Regions from separate parts of the Chromobacterium sp. W521 genome, predicted to be linked through region 2. Evidence: riboswitches for the same ligand, from Rfam matches in the RefSeq annotation. Region 2 holds a riboswitch; the other holds the start of a gene.
The links. A riboswitch is a leader RNA that binds a small molecule or an ion and turns the genes downstream of it on or off. The one in region 2 is predicted to bind glycine.
Positions count from the first base shown of each region.

Region 1: it holds a riboswitch for glycine, as region 2 does, so the genes downstream of both, gcvT (glycine cleavage system aminomethyltransferase GcvT) here and ACUXV1_RS19810 (trimeric intracellular cation channel family protein) in region 2, are expected to answer to the same signal.

Region 1 covers NZ_JBRBAF010000004.1:321,797-328,142, reverse strand. Annotated here, with positions in the region: gene gcvP (aminomethyl-transferring glycine dehydrogenase) at 1-2,456, opposite strand, end outside; gene gcvH (glycine cleavage system protein GcvH) at 2,580-2,966, opposite strand; gene gcvT (glycine cleavage system aminomethyltransferase GcvT) at 3,040-4,128, opposite strand; glycine riboswitch at 4,170-4,266, opposite strand; glycine riboswitch at 4,281-4,372, opposite strand; gene ACUXV1_RS08105 (dihydroxyacetone kinase family protein) at 4,618-6,303, shown strand.
Region 2 covers NZ_JBRBAF010000014.1:24,136-30,481, forward strand. Annotated here, with positions in the region: partial or broken gene ACUXV1_RS19795 (APC family permease) at 1-1,108, opposite strand, end outside; gene ACUXV1_RS19800 (aldehyde dehydrogenase) at 1,270-2,769, opposite strand; gene ACUXV1_RS19805 (helix-turn-helix transcriptional regulator) at 2,935-3,714, shown strand; gene ACUXV1_RS19810 (trimeric intracellular cation channel family protein) at 3,755-4,489, opposite strand; glycine riboswitch at 4,687-4,869, opposite strand; glycine riboswitch at 4,871-4,957, opposite strand; gene ACUXV1_RS19815 (DUF3141 domain-containing protein) at 5,240-6,346, opposite strand, start outside.

The sequences.
Region 1 (6,346 bases), on a different contig from region 2:
ACGCCGCTGGCGGCCTTGAGCGGGCGCAGGTCGATGATGCACTCATGAGCCACCCGGCCGTTGGCTCCGGTGTACAGCACCGGAAAGTGCTCGGCCAATCGCGTCGCCACGTAGTTGGCGGACAACAAGGCGTTCTCGGTGGCCTGCTTCATGCCCTCCGCGCCCATCATCGCGATGTACATATAGGAGATGGGCAAGATGGAGGCCGAGCCGAAGGGCGCAGCCGACACCGCGGTCTGGCCCGGCTGGGCGGTGGGCACCGACGCCACCACGTGGTTGGCGATGAACGGGGCCAAATGCGCCTTCAAACCAATCGGGCCCATGCCCGGGCCGCCGCCGCCGTGCGGGATGCAGAAGGTCTTGTGCAGGTTCATGTGCGACACGTCGGCGCCGATGTCGGCCGGACGGCACAAGCCCACCTGGGCGTTGAGGTTGGCGCCGTCCATATACACTTGGCCGCCGTGCTGATGGATGATCGCGCAGATTTCGCGAATGGGCTGCTCAAATACGCCGTGGGTGGACGGGTAGGTAATCATCAAGGCCGCCAGCTGCGCAGAATGCAGCTCGGCTTTCGCCTTCAGATCGGCAACGTCGACGTTGCCCGCCTCGTCGCAGTCCACCACCACCACCTGCATATTCATCATCTGCGCCGTGGCCGGGTTGGTACCGTGAGCGGAACGCGGAATCAGACAGATATTGCGCTGGCCGTCGCCGCGCGACTCGTGGTAGCGGCTGATTGCCAACAGGCCGGCGTACTCGCCCTGGGCGCCGGAGTTGGGCTGCATCGAGATGATGTCGAAGCCGGTGATCGCGCGCAGCTGCGTTTCCAGACCGGCGATCATTTCCAGATAACCCACTGTCTGTTCGCGCGGCGCGAACGGATGCATATTGGCGAACTCCGGCCAGGTGATCGGAATCATTTCGCTGGTGGCGTTCAGCTTCATCGTGCAGCTGCCCAGCGAGATCATCGAATGATTCATCGCCAGGTCGCGGCTTTCCAGTTTCTTCATATAGCGCAGCATCTCGTGCTCGCTATGATGGGTGTTGAACACCGGGTGGCTCATGAAAGCGGATTCGCGCTTCAACCCGGCCGGAATCGCATCGGCAGCCGCGGCGTCCAAGGCGGCGATATCGGCGCTCTTGCCTGTGAAGATTTCAATCAGACGCGCCAGATCGGTTTCAGTGGCCGCCTCGTGGAAAGCTACGCCCAACACATTGCCGCCTGCGCGGCGCAGATTGTAGCCGGCGGCCAAAGCCGCCTGATACACCGCGTCGGCCTTGGGCGCGTCAACTTGCACCGTGTCGAAGAAACGATCGAACACCAGCTTGCCGCCAGCGGCCTTGACCGCGTGCGCGAAAATGGCGGCCAGACGGTGGATGCGAGCCGCGATGCGCTTGACGCCCTCCGGGCCGTGATACACCGCGTACATGCCGGCGATATTGGCCAGAAGCACCTGGCTGGTGCAGATATTGGAGTTGGCTTTTTCGCGGCGGATGTGCTGCTCGCGGGTCTGCAGCGCCATGCGCAGCGCGGTCTTGCCTTTGGCGTCCACCGACACGCCGATGATGCGGCCAGGCGCCGAGCGCTTCATTTCGTCCTTGAACGCGAAATAGGCGGCGTGCGGTCCGCCGAAGCCCATTGGCACGCCAAAGCGCTGAGTGTTGCCGATGGCGACGTCCGCGCCCATCTCGCCCGGGGATTTCAACGCCACCAAGGCCATGATGTCGGCGGCCACCACCGCCACCGCGCCCTTGGCCTTGACCGCGGCGATGTGCGGGGTCAGGTCGATCAAGTCCCCGGCCTCGCCCGGATACTGGAACAAGGCGCCGAAGTATTCGCCCTTGCCCGCCTCTTCCGGGTGGCCCAGCACCAGCTCAAAGCCGAAATACTTGGCGCGGGTCCGCATCACGTCCAGGGTTTGCGGCAGCACGCGGCTGTCCACGAAGAACTGGCCGGACTTGGCCTTGGACACCCGGCGCGCCATCGCCATCGCCTCGGCGGCGGCGGTGGCCTCGTCCAGCAAGGACGCGTTAGCCAGTTCCAGGCCGGTCAGGTCGATCACCATTTGCTGGAAATTCAGCAAGGCTTCGAGACGGCCTTGGGCGATCTCCGCCTGGTATGGGGTGTAAGCGGTATACCAGCCCGGGTTTTCCAGCAGGTTGCGCAAGATCACCGTTGGGGTCAGCACCGGGTAATAACCCTGGCCGATGAAGGATTTGTTGACCACGTTCTTGGCGGCGACAGCCTTCAGCGCGGCCAGCGCCTCGGCTTCCGGCATGGGATCCGGCAGCTCCAGCTTGCGGTTCAGGCGGATGTCGGCCGGCAGCGTCTGCGCCACCAGTTCGTCAATGGAGGCCACGCCGATGGCGGCCAGCATTTGCTCGCGCTCTGCGTCGGACGGGCCGATGTGGCGGGAGATGAATTCTTTGCGGTTGAAAAGTTCGGAGAGAGACATGAGTACGAGACCTTCTGTGCTTGCCGTCCGCGCCGCGGCTTTCGCGGCCAATCGGGTGTTGCTGGATATCCGGGCGAAAAAAACGCCTCGCGGCCAATCAGGACTGCGAGGCGGTTTTCACCATCAGGCGCCAATTTCCTTGGCGTAGGCGGCGGCGTCCATCAGGGCGTCCAGGTCCGCCGGATTCGCCGGCTTGATCTTGAAGAACCAGCCCGCCCCGTAGGGTTCGCTATTGGCCAGTTCCGGTTCGGCTTCCAGTTCCTCGTTGATGGCCAGCACTTCGCCGGCAACCGGACAGTAAATGTCGGAAGCGGCCTTCACCGATTCCACCACGCCGGCCTGCTCTTCCTTGGCCAGCTTGGCGCCCACTTTCGGCAGCTCGACGAAAACGATGTCGCCCAGCAATTCTTGAGCATGCTCGGTAATGCCCACGGTCACGGAACCGTCAGCTTCCAGACACAGCCATTCGTGGCTTTCAACGTATTTGAGTTCGGCGGGGATGTTGCTCATGAGTGTCTCCAGTCAAATCCAGGTCTTAACGATTATTCCCGGCCGCGTCGCGCGGCCTGCCTGAGCAATCGGCTCAGGCGAAAACTTTCTTGCCGTTGCGCACGAAAGGCATCTTGACCACGCGCACTTCGGTCAAGGTGCCGCGCAGGTCCACCAGCGCCTTGTCGCCTGTGCCTGCCGGCACGCGCGCGATCGCGATGGAATGCTTGAGCGTGGGCGAGAAGGTTCCGCTGGTGATCACCCCTTCGCCCACCCCTTCCACCACTACTTTCAGACCTTCGCGCAGCACGCCGCGCCCTTCCAGTACCAGGCCCACTTGCTTGGTCTTCACGCCGGCGGCTTTCTGCGCCTCTAGCGCCTTGCGGCCGATGAAGTCGCGCTCAGCCGGTTCCCAGGCGATGGTCCAACCCATGCCGGCTTCCAGCGGGGAAACGGTTTCGTCCATATCGTGGCCGTACAGATTCATGCCGGCCTCCAGCCGCAGGGTGTCGCGCGCGCCCAGACCGATGGGCGCCACGCCGGCGGCCTGCAATTGTTGGAAGAAAGCGGCGGCTTCAACGCCGGGCAGCATCACTTCCAGGCCGTCTTCGCCGGTATAGCCGGTGCGGGCATAGAACCAGTCTCCTGCCGGCTGGCCTTGAAACGGTTTCAAGTTCTGGATGACGGCGGCGAGCTCGGGCTTGACCGAACAGACCTTGGCGATGGCTTGCGGGCCTTGCACCGCCAAGATGGACAGATCGCGTCTTACTTTGATGTCGACGTTGAAGTCCGCCTTGTGCCCTTCCATCCAGGCCAGATCCTTGTCGGTGGTGCCCGCGTTGACCACCATGCGATAGCCGTAGGAGGTCAGGTAGACGATCAGATCGTCCACCACGGTGCCGTCGGGCGTGAGCATGCCGGAATACAGCGCCTTGCCTTCGAAGCCCAGCTTGGCCACGTCGTTGGCGATCAGCCGCTGGAGCCAGGCCTTGGCGTCCGGCCCGCTGATGTCCAGCACCGTCATATGGGAAACGTCGAACATGCCGGCGTCGCTGCGCACGATTTCATGTTCTTTTAGTTGGGAGCCGTAATGGATGGGCATTTCCCAGCCGGCGAAATCGACCATCTTGGCGCCGGCGGCGATGTGGGATTCAAACAGGGGGGTGCGTTTCGGGGCCGTCATTGGTGCGTCCTTAGCAAAAGCGTGTAGTGTTGCTCTATTCCCTACACCCCTCTGTCCCTGCACCTGAGATTTTCCGGCCTTGCGACCGTTAGCCCCTTCGGTGGGCATCCGTGGACGCCGCTCTCCAGATTCGGCGAACTGGCTGCGGCCAGTCCGATAATGCAGTCCTTTTGCCTGAGCGATTGCGGGTGCGCTTGCGCCTTCGGCGGTGGCGCGGACGGCCACTCTCTCCTGCATGACGTGCCAGATTATGGTTGCTGGACCGGGCCTTGGCAAGCCGTGTTTATCTTCAACTTAAACAATGACTTAAAATATTCGAAACCGCAAATCATTGAACGGATATTGCTTCGTTTAAGATCGATTACGAACACATTTCACTTCGTTATCGATCACGCAATCGACAAATTCCCCCTCCAAGCAAAGCTGATCGTAAGATGACATCCATCTTTACCCAGCACGAGCTCTATCCGATATGGAAAGGAAACCGCGATGCGAAAACTAATCAACGATCCGCGCCATGTGGCGCGGGAAATGCTGGAAGGCCTGGCCGACACCCTGCCCGGCCTGGCCCTGCTCGAAGAGGAAAACGTCTTGCTGCGCGCGGATCTTCCGGCTGACGGTCAGCTCGACAAAGTGGCGCTGATCTCCGGCGGCGGCAGCGGCCACGAGCCCGCCCACGCCGGCTACATCGGCCACGGCATGCTGGACGCCGCCGCAGTGGGCGACGTATTCACCTCGCCCAGCGTAGACACCGTGCTGGCGGCGATCCGCGCCGTCGCCGGCCCTAAAGGCGTACTGCTCATCATCAAAAACTACACCGGCGACCGGCTAAACTTTGGCCTGGCGGCGGAGCTGGCCCGTGCCGAGGGCATTGCCGTCGACAGCGTGGTGGTGGCCGACGATGTAGCGCTTCGCGACACCGTGGAGCCGGCGCGCCGTCGCGGCATCGCCGGCACCGTGCTGGTGCACAAGATTGCCGGCGCGGTTGCCGCCAGCGGCGCCAGCCTGGCCGAGGTCGCGGCCGCGGCGCGGCAGGCGGCGGAACAGGTGGCCACCATGGGCGTGGCGCTGGGCGCCTGCACCGTGCCGGCAACCGGCCGCCCCGGCTTTCAACTGGACGACGACGAAGTAGAGTTGGGGCTGGGCATTCACGGCGAAGCCGGCGTACGCCGCGTGCCGCGCCAATCCGCCGACGCCTTGTGCGCGACGCTGCTCGACGCCATTGTCAGGGACCGCGGTTGGCAGGCCGGCCAACGGGTGGCAATGCTGGTCAACGGCCTGGGCGGCACTCCGCCGATGGAGCTCGCCATCGTGGCGCGCAGCGCGCTGGCCTCGGCGCGACGGCTCGGCTTGCATGTGGAACGGCTATGGAGCGGTAATTTCATGACCGCGCTGGAAATGCCGGGCTGCTCGCTGTCGCTGCTGGCGCTGGATGAGCAGCGCCTCGGCTGGCTGGATCAAGCCACCCAGGCTCCGGCCTGGCCCGGCTCCGGCTTTCTGCCGGCGCGACGCCAGCTGCGGCCGGCGCCGCCGCGCGCGGCAGCAGAAGCCCTCTCCACCGCCAAAGCCGACCCCCAGCTGCGCGCCGCGGCTTGGGCCGCGGCCAAGGCGCTGGACGCCGCCGAACCGCTGTTGACTGAACTGGACGGAGCGGCAGGCGACGGCGATCTGGGCGTCAGCATGCAGCGCGGCGCGGCGGCGATCCGCGCTTTGCCGGACAGCGCCTGGAGCGATCCGGCCACGGCGCTGCGCACCGTCAGCCAGGCCTTGCGCCAGGCCATCGCCGGTAGCTCCGGCCCGTTCTACTCGACAGCCCTGCTGCGCGCGGCGCGGCGGCTGGACTCATCGAACGCGCCCAGCCCGCTCGACTGGGCCGCGGCGTTCAAGGACGGCGTCGCCGCCATCGCGGAACTGGGCGGCGCGCAGGTGGGCGACCGCACCATGCTGGATACCTTAACGCCAGCCGCCAACGCTTTCGAAGCCGCTCTGAACGACGGCCAAAGTCCAAACGCGGCGTGGCGTTCCGCGCTGGAGGCGGCGGAACGCGGCTGCGCGGCCACCGCCGCCATGCGGCCGCGCTTGGGACGGGCCAGCTATCTGGGCGAACGAGCGCTAGGCGTGCCCGACGCGGGGGCCAGCGCCGCGCTGGTCTGGTTGAAGGCGCTGGCCGGCTAGCGCTTGACGATGCGGCCGCCGCAAGCACGCGGCGGCCGCGTCA
Region 2 (6,346 bases):
GGGTAGAACGGGGTTTTGAAGGGGCGATCCAGTTTGGGGTAGCGGCGGCGCAGGGCTATCACGTCCAGGTGGCAGATAATGTAGGCCAGGAGCCAGGCGATGGCCGCCGCCAGCAACAGCCGGCCGATGGTGTCAGGGTCGTCGCCCATCAGCAGCACCGGCGCGCCGGTGATCAGGGCGACGAACAGCACGGCCACCCATGGGGTGCGGTAGCGCCGGCTCAGCTGTTTGAACTGGGGAAAGACCTGGCCGTTGCGCGCCATGCCGTACAGCATGCGCGGCACTGCCGCCAAGGAGCTGTTGAGAGTGCTGCAGGTGGCGGTGAAGGCGATGACCACCACCGTCAGCTTGCCGGTCTGGCCCAGCAGCGCGGTGGCGTATTCGAGGTGTGGCAGCGGTGCGCCAGTCAGGGTGGCGCGCGGCAGGTGATAGAGCGCGCCCACGCAGTACAGGGCGATGGTGATGAAGATCACGCTGAGGCCCAGCATCATCGCCAGCGGGATATTGCGTTCTGGGCGGCGGGTTTCCTCCACCAGCGGGCAGGTGAACTCTGCGCCGACAAACCCCAGATCGCCAGTGCTCCCAGCGTCAGCACGCCAACGCCCAGAGGGTTCCAGTCGCTATTGGCGGCCTGGGCAAGGGCGGGAGGGCCGTCGCCGCTCAGTGCGGTGGTCCCCAGCGCCAGCAGCGCGATGATCATCACCAGTGTCAGCGCCGATTGCAGGCGGGCGAACACATCGATGCCCAGCAGATTGAGCAGGGTGAAGATCAGCAACACGCCGTAGGCGACGCTGTTGAGGGGAAAGACGCCGGGGTAGACCTGGTTGACAATGCGGTCCAGCAGCAGGAGCTCAGCCGACAGGGCGAACATGGCCACCACCACATAGCCGGAAAAGGTGGCCAGGATGGCGGGGAACTGTCCCAGGGCCACTTCGGTATAGCTGCTGAGGCTGCCTGCGCGGGGAATCATCAACGCCAGCTCGGAGAAGGATACGGCGTAGCAGAGCGCCAGCAGGAAAGCCATGCTCAGCGGGATCAGAAATCCGATGCCGGCCATGCCGGCGCCTTGCAGCATCAGTACCATGACGCCTTGGGACACAACGAGGCCGATGGCGACGGCGAGCAGCGGGGGGAGCCCGAGGCTGGCGCGAAAGGGGGCGGAGGAGCGGGCGGCGGCCCGCGGCGGAGCAAGGTGGGCTTGCGGCTTGTGCATGGTGTGTCTCCTAATTGTCTTGTTGTGGTGACTCCGGGACGGCCGGTCTCAGGCGGCTACTCGTTTTGTAATTGCACCCAGGTGGTTTTGAGGTGGGTGTAGTGGTCGATGGCGTGGAGCGAGAGGTCGCGGCCAAAGCCGGACTGTTTGCAGCCGCCAAACGGCAAACCGGGATCCAGGGCGTCCACGGTATTGACTGAGACGGTGCCGGCGCGTAGCCGACGCGCAAGACGATGGGCGCGCGACAGGTCCCGGGTCCAGACCGAGGCGGCCAGCCCGTAACGGCTGTCGTTGGCGATGGCTACGGCCTCGGTCTCGGTGTCGAAGGGAATGACGGCCAACACCGGGCCGAAGACCTCCTCGCGCGCCAGCGCCATGTCCGGCCGGACCTCGGTGAAGATGGTGGGGCGGATGTAGCAATCGCTGCCGTCTATGCTGAAGCGCTCGCCCCCGCAGAGCAGGCGCGCGCCTTGGCGGCGGGCTTTGTCGATGTGATCCATGATGCGCCCGGCCTGGCGGGCGTCGACGATACTGCCGCTGCGCGTGGCTGGGTCTAGGGGATTACCGGGTTGCAGGGCGTTCGCCTCGCTCAGCAAGCGTTCCAGAAAATCGTCCGCAATGGAGCGTTGCAGCAAGAGGCGGGAATTGGCGGAGCACACCTGGCCCTGGTTGAAGAAAATGCCGAAGGCCGCGTGTCGGGCGGCGGCGTCCAGATCGCAGTCGTCGAATACCAGATTGGGGCTTTTGCCGCCGCATTCCAACGCGACTCTTTTCATATTGGAGTCCGCCGCGTAGCGCAGGAAAGCTTTGCCCACTTCGGTGGAGCCGGTAAAACTCAGGCTATCCACGTCCGGGTGCAGGCCTAGCGGCCGGCCCACCTCTTCACCAAAGCCTGGCAGCACGTTCAGCACCCCGTCCGGCAGGCCGGCCTCGCGCGCCAGTTGGGCCAGACGCAATGCCGACAGCGGCGATTGCTCGGCCGGCTTCAGGATGACGCTATTGCCGGCCATCAGCGCCGGCGCCAGCTTCCACGCGGCCATGTCCAGCGGGAAATTCCACGGGATCACCGCCGCCGCCACGCCCAGCGGTTCGCGGGTGACCAGGGCCAGCGCGTTATCCGCCCCGGGGGCTACCTCGCCGTACAGCTTGTCGGCGGCTTCGGCGTACCAGTCGAACACGCCGGCGGCGCCCGGCACATCGATATTGCGCGCATCCGCGATGGGTTTGCCGATGTCCAGACAGTCCAACAAGGCCAGTTCGTCGGCGTGCTCGCGTATCAGCGCGGCCAGTTTTTGGAGCAGGGCCTTGCGTTGGCGCGGGTGGCGGCGCGACCAGGCGCCGGATTCGAAGCTGGCGCGGGCGGCCCGCACCGCCAGTTCAACATCCGCCTCGCCGCAGCGGGCGATTTCGGCCAACGGCCGGCCGCTGACCGGGCTGGTGTCGGTGAAGGTGCGTTGGTCTGTGGCAGGGACGAACTGGCCATTGATGAAGGCCTGGCACGGCGGGTGCAAATCGGCGGCGCGGCGTTGCCAGTAGGACAGATCTTGCAAGGGCATGGCGATCACTCCTATTCAACCAGCGCGACGAGTGGAGAGGGGTGTTCACATGGTGGCTGGTCTTGTCGCGCAAGGTGAAGCCATACTAGTCAGCCCCTTTCGCGGTGGATATCACGCGAAAGCGTTAGGGCCGTGGGTAAAACTAACCTGATCGAGGTAGCTGGCATGCAGCTGAATGTGGCGGACTTGGTTTTTCACCAGCAATTGGGACGTTTGCTGGGGTGCGTCGACAATGCGGCCTTTTGGCAGCAACTGGCCGCGTTTCTGCGAGAACACCTGAGTTTCGATACCTGGGTGGTGTTGCTGTTTCGCCAGGAGGCCCCGCCCTTGGTGCTGGCGGATCACGCGGCGAATTACGCTCATGACGATCTGTTCGCCGACTACAGGCGTGGCCTCTATCTGCTGGACCCGTTTTACGGCTTTGCGCTGAAGTGTCCGGCGGCTGGCGTGTACCGGCTGGACGAGGTGGCACCGGACCGTTTCAGGGAAACGGAATACTTTCGGCGTTACTTTTCGCGCAATGTGGTGGCGGATGAAATCCAGTTCCTGCAAGCGCTGCCGGAGGGGGTGCTGTCCCTGTCGCTGGGCTGCAAGCATCGCTTCAGCGAGCAAGATCTGGGCGTCTGCAATCTGTTTGCTCCCTGGTTGCTGCCCTTGTCACGGCTGGCCGCGCGTCTGGACGAAGGGCGGCATCAGCCGGCTGCGAACCCGGGCAGGCAGAGCCGCCGGCAGTGGGAGGAGGCGCTGCGCTCGCAGGGTTCCTCGCCGCTGACCAAGCGCGAGGTGGAAGTGGCCTTGCTGATACTCGGCGGCCACTCTACCAAGGGCGTGGCGCGTGAACTGGGCATTTCACTGGAAACGGCCAAGGTGCATCGTCGCCATCTGTACGCCAAGCTGGGCGTTTCCAGCCAGGCGGCCTTGTTCCTGCTGCTGGCGGATATTTGATCCCGATGCCGTGGCGTAGCGGTGAAACAGCTAGGGTTAGTTAATGCAGGTCGTGCCGGTACATGAACACCGGCAGCCGCCATTCGCGCCAGATGGCGGCCAGGCGGATAGTGAGGCCGACGGCGAAGCTGGCCAGCACGTTGAGATCATGCGGCACGCCCAGCTTGATCAGGCCCAAGTAGAGCAGGGCCACGGCGAAGGAGACGCTGGCGTACAGTTCCTGACGGAAGACCACGGGCACGCGGTTGCACAGCACGTCGCGCAGGATGCCGCCGGCAATGCCGGTGATCATGCCGGCCATCACCACCACTACCGGATGGTAGTCCATGGACTGGGCCACGCCGCAGCCTATGATGGTGAAGGCGATCAGGCCCAGCGCGTCCAGCACCAGGAAGACGCGGCTGAGGCGCTTCATGTAGCGGGCCACGAACACGGCGGCCAAGCCGCCGGCAATGACGAGGCCGACGTATTCCGGGTGTTGGGTCCAGCCTATCGGGTATCGGCCCAGCACGATATCGCGCACGGTGCCGCCGCCCAGGGCGGTGAGGAAGGCGATGACGGTGACGCCGAAGATGTCCATATTGCGGCGGCCGGCCGCCAGCGCGCCAGTCATCGCTTCCGCGGTGATGGCGATCAGATAGATCAGGGTAAGCATGTAGTTGCAGTGGTCAAACAGGCTGGCGCCGAGGTGAGCGGCGAAGCCGGGTGGGAAAATAGGTTGGCAATGGGCGGGCCATGCCAGGTGGCGCACAGCCTGGGCAAGCGTTTCGAACACGGGTTTTCCTTGAGAGCTGGTGCACGATCTGCTGCGCTTCGCGAGACGCTGCGGCTATCGCTTCGAAATGCTCATGTACCAGGAGTACATTCCGCTTTCTCAGCTGTTTTCGCCTTGTCTCGTCCTTGCTCGCGAGATCGTGAACACGTTCTGAGCATGGCCGGCGAGCCGCGCATGAGCGCGGCGTTGCCGGCATTGCCTCTCCCCTTGTCCTTTTACCTGAGAGTTAGATGACGGGCGCTGCCTGTGTGCGGGCTTTGCCGGGCGTCACTTGCCCCTTCGGTGGGCGGCTAAGGGCCGGTTGCATAATCTGACGCGCTGTCGCTGAAGCGTAGCAGATGATGAACGGGCGCTTAGGGCCTCTCTCCAATCGGCTGGTATCCATGGGCTGCGGTACTGTGGCCTGAGCGATTATGGGAGTTTGCGTCTTCGGCGGGGGCGTATGCCCCTCTCTCCCGCAGCAGGCAAGGATATTAGCGTTTGCTGTATTGTTCAGTCAACGACTGTATACATGGGGGAAGGCAAAAATGTTGCAGTGCGCCATCTTCACGAAAACGCTCGGACGGCGGCTTGGCTGTCCGGGCGTTTTTGCGCTGGCTGGTTCTTAGAACCTGTTTACGATCTGCTGCGCTTCGTGAAGCGTTGCACTGTGAGTACAAGCTCAAAATGCTCATGTACCACTCGTGCATTCCGCTTTTTCGCTCGTTTTCGCCTTGTCTCGCTCTTGCTCGCGAGACCGTGAACAGGCTCTTAGTTGCTAGGCGTCTTGGGCTTGGCCGCGCCGTTGCCGGCGGCGGGTTTGCGCGTGGCCGGGGCTTTGGCGGCAGGCGCTTTGGCGGTTTTGGCCGCCGTGGGTTTGCTTGAGGCCGGCTTGGCCGCAACCGGCGTGCTGCTGGCGGTTTTGGCGGCGGCGCTGGGCTTGTCGGCGGTCGCTGGTTTGGCTGCGGACTTGGCGACAGACGCTTTGGCGGTTTTGGCCGCCTTGGGCTTGCCTGAAGCCGGCTTGGCCGCAACCGGCGTGTTGCTGGCGGTTGTGGCGGCGCTGGGTTTGTCGGCAGCCCTTGCTTTGGCCGGGGCTTTGGCGACCGCTTTCCTGGCCGGCGCGCTGGCCTTGACGGCGGGGGCCGGAGCGGGAGCGGCTGCGGTTGCCGCTATTGGCTCGGTGGGCGGAAGGATGGCCGGGGCCGCCGGCGAGCGGGTGTCCAGTTGCAGCGCGTGGGCCACTTGGTCCAGCCGCTGTTGTTGTTCCGGAGCGATGTCGCCGCTGAGCGCCAGCAGTTCGTGCGCCAGCTGCCAGGCTTGGCGGCGGCGGTGCTCTTCCGGCAGCAGCTTGGGCAGGCCGGCCAGCGCGCGGGCTTCGTCCAGCCGCACCAGGAAGACTTGCTTGCGGGCGATTTCTTTCAGCTGCATCAGGGTCAGCGGGTATTCGTGGCGGATGTCGCGCATGATGCGACGGATGGCGTTGAACGGGCGCTCGTCTATGATGCCGCGGCCGATCGCCACGTAGGTGAGCAAGCGCACGAAGCCGTCTGCCAAGGTGCCGGTTTCGTAGGCGGGGTCCAGCGTTTGGCGCTTGAGTTGCAGCCGTTCCCGTTTCTCCCAGCTGTCGCAGCGGGCGGCGCGGGCTTCGCGGGCCGGCTGGACGCCCACGATGGAGGCCAGCCACGGGGATTCGTACACGGCTTTGAAGCAGTGTTCGGTGGCGGCGTCGCGCAGGTCGCGGTAGCGGTCAAGGCTTTGCGCCATCCAGCCGGACCATTGTTCTTGCAGCCGCCACAGCGGGTTGTCCACGCTCACGGGGTGGCGATGGGCGCGCACGTATTCGGCGGCGGGCTTGAGCCAGCTGAGCCAGGGGTT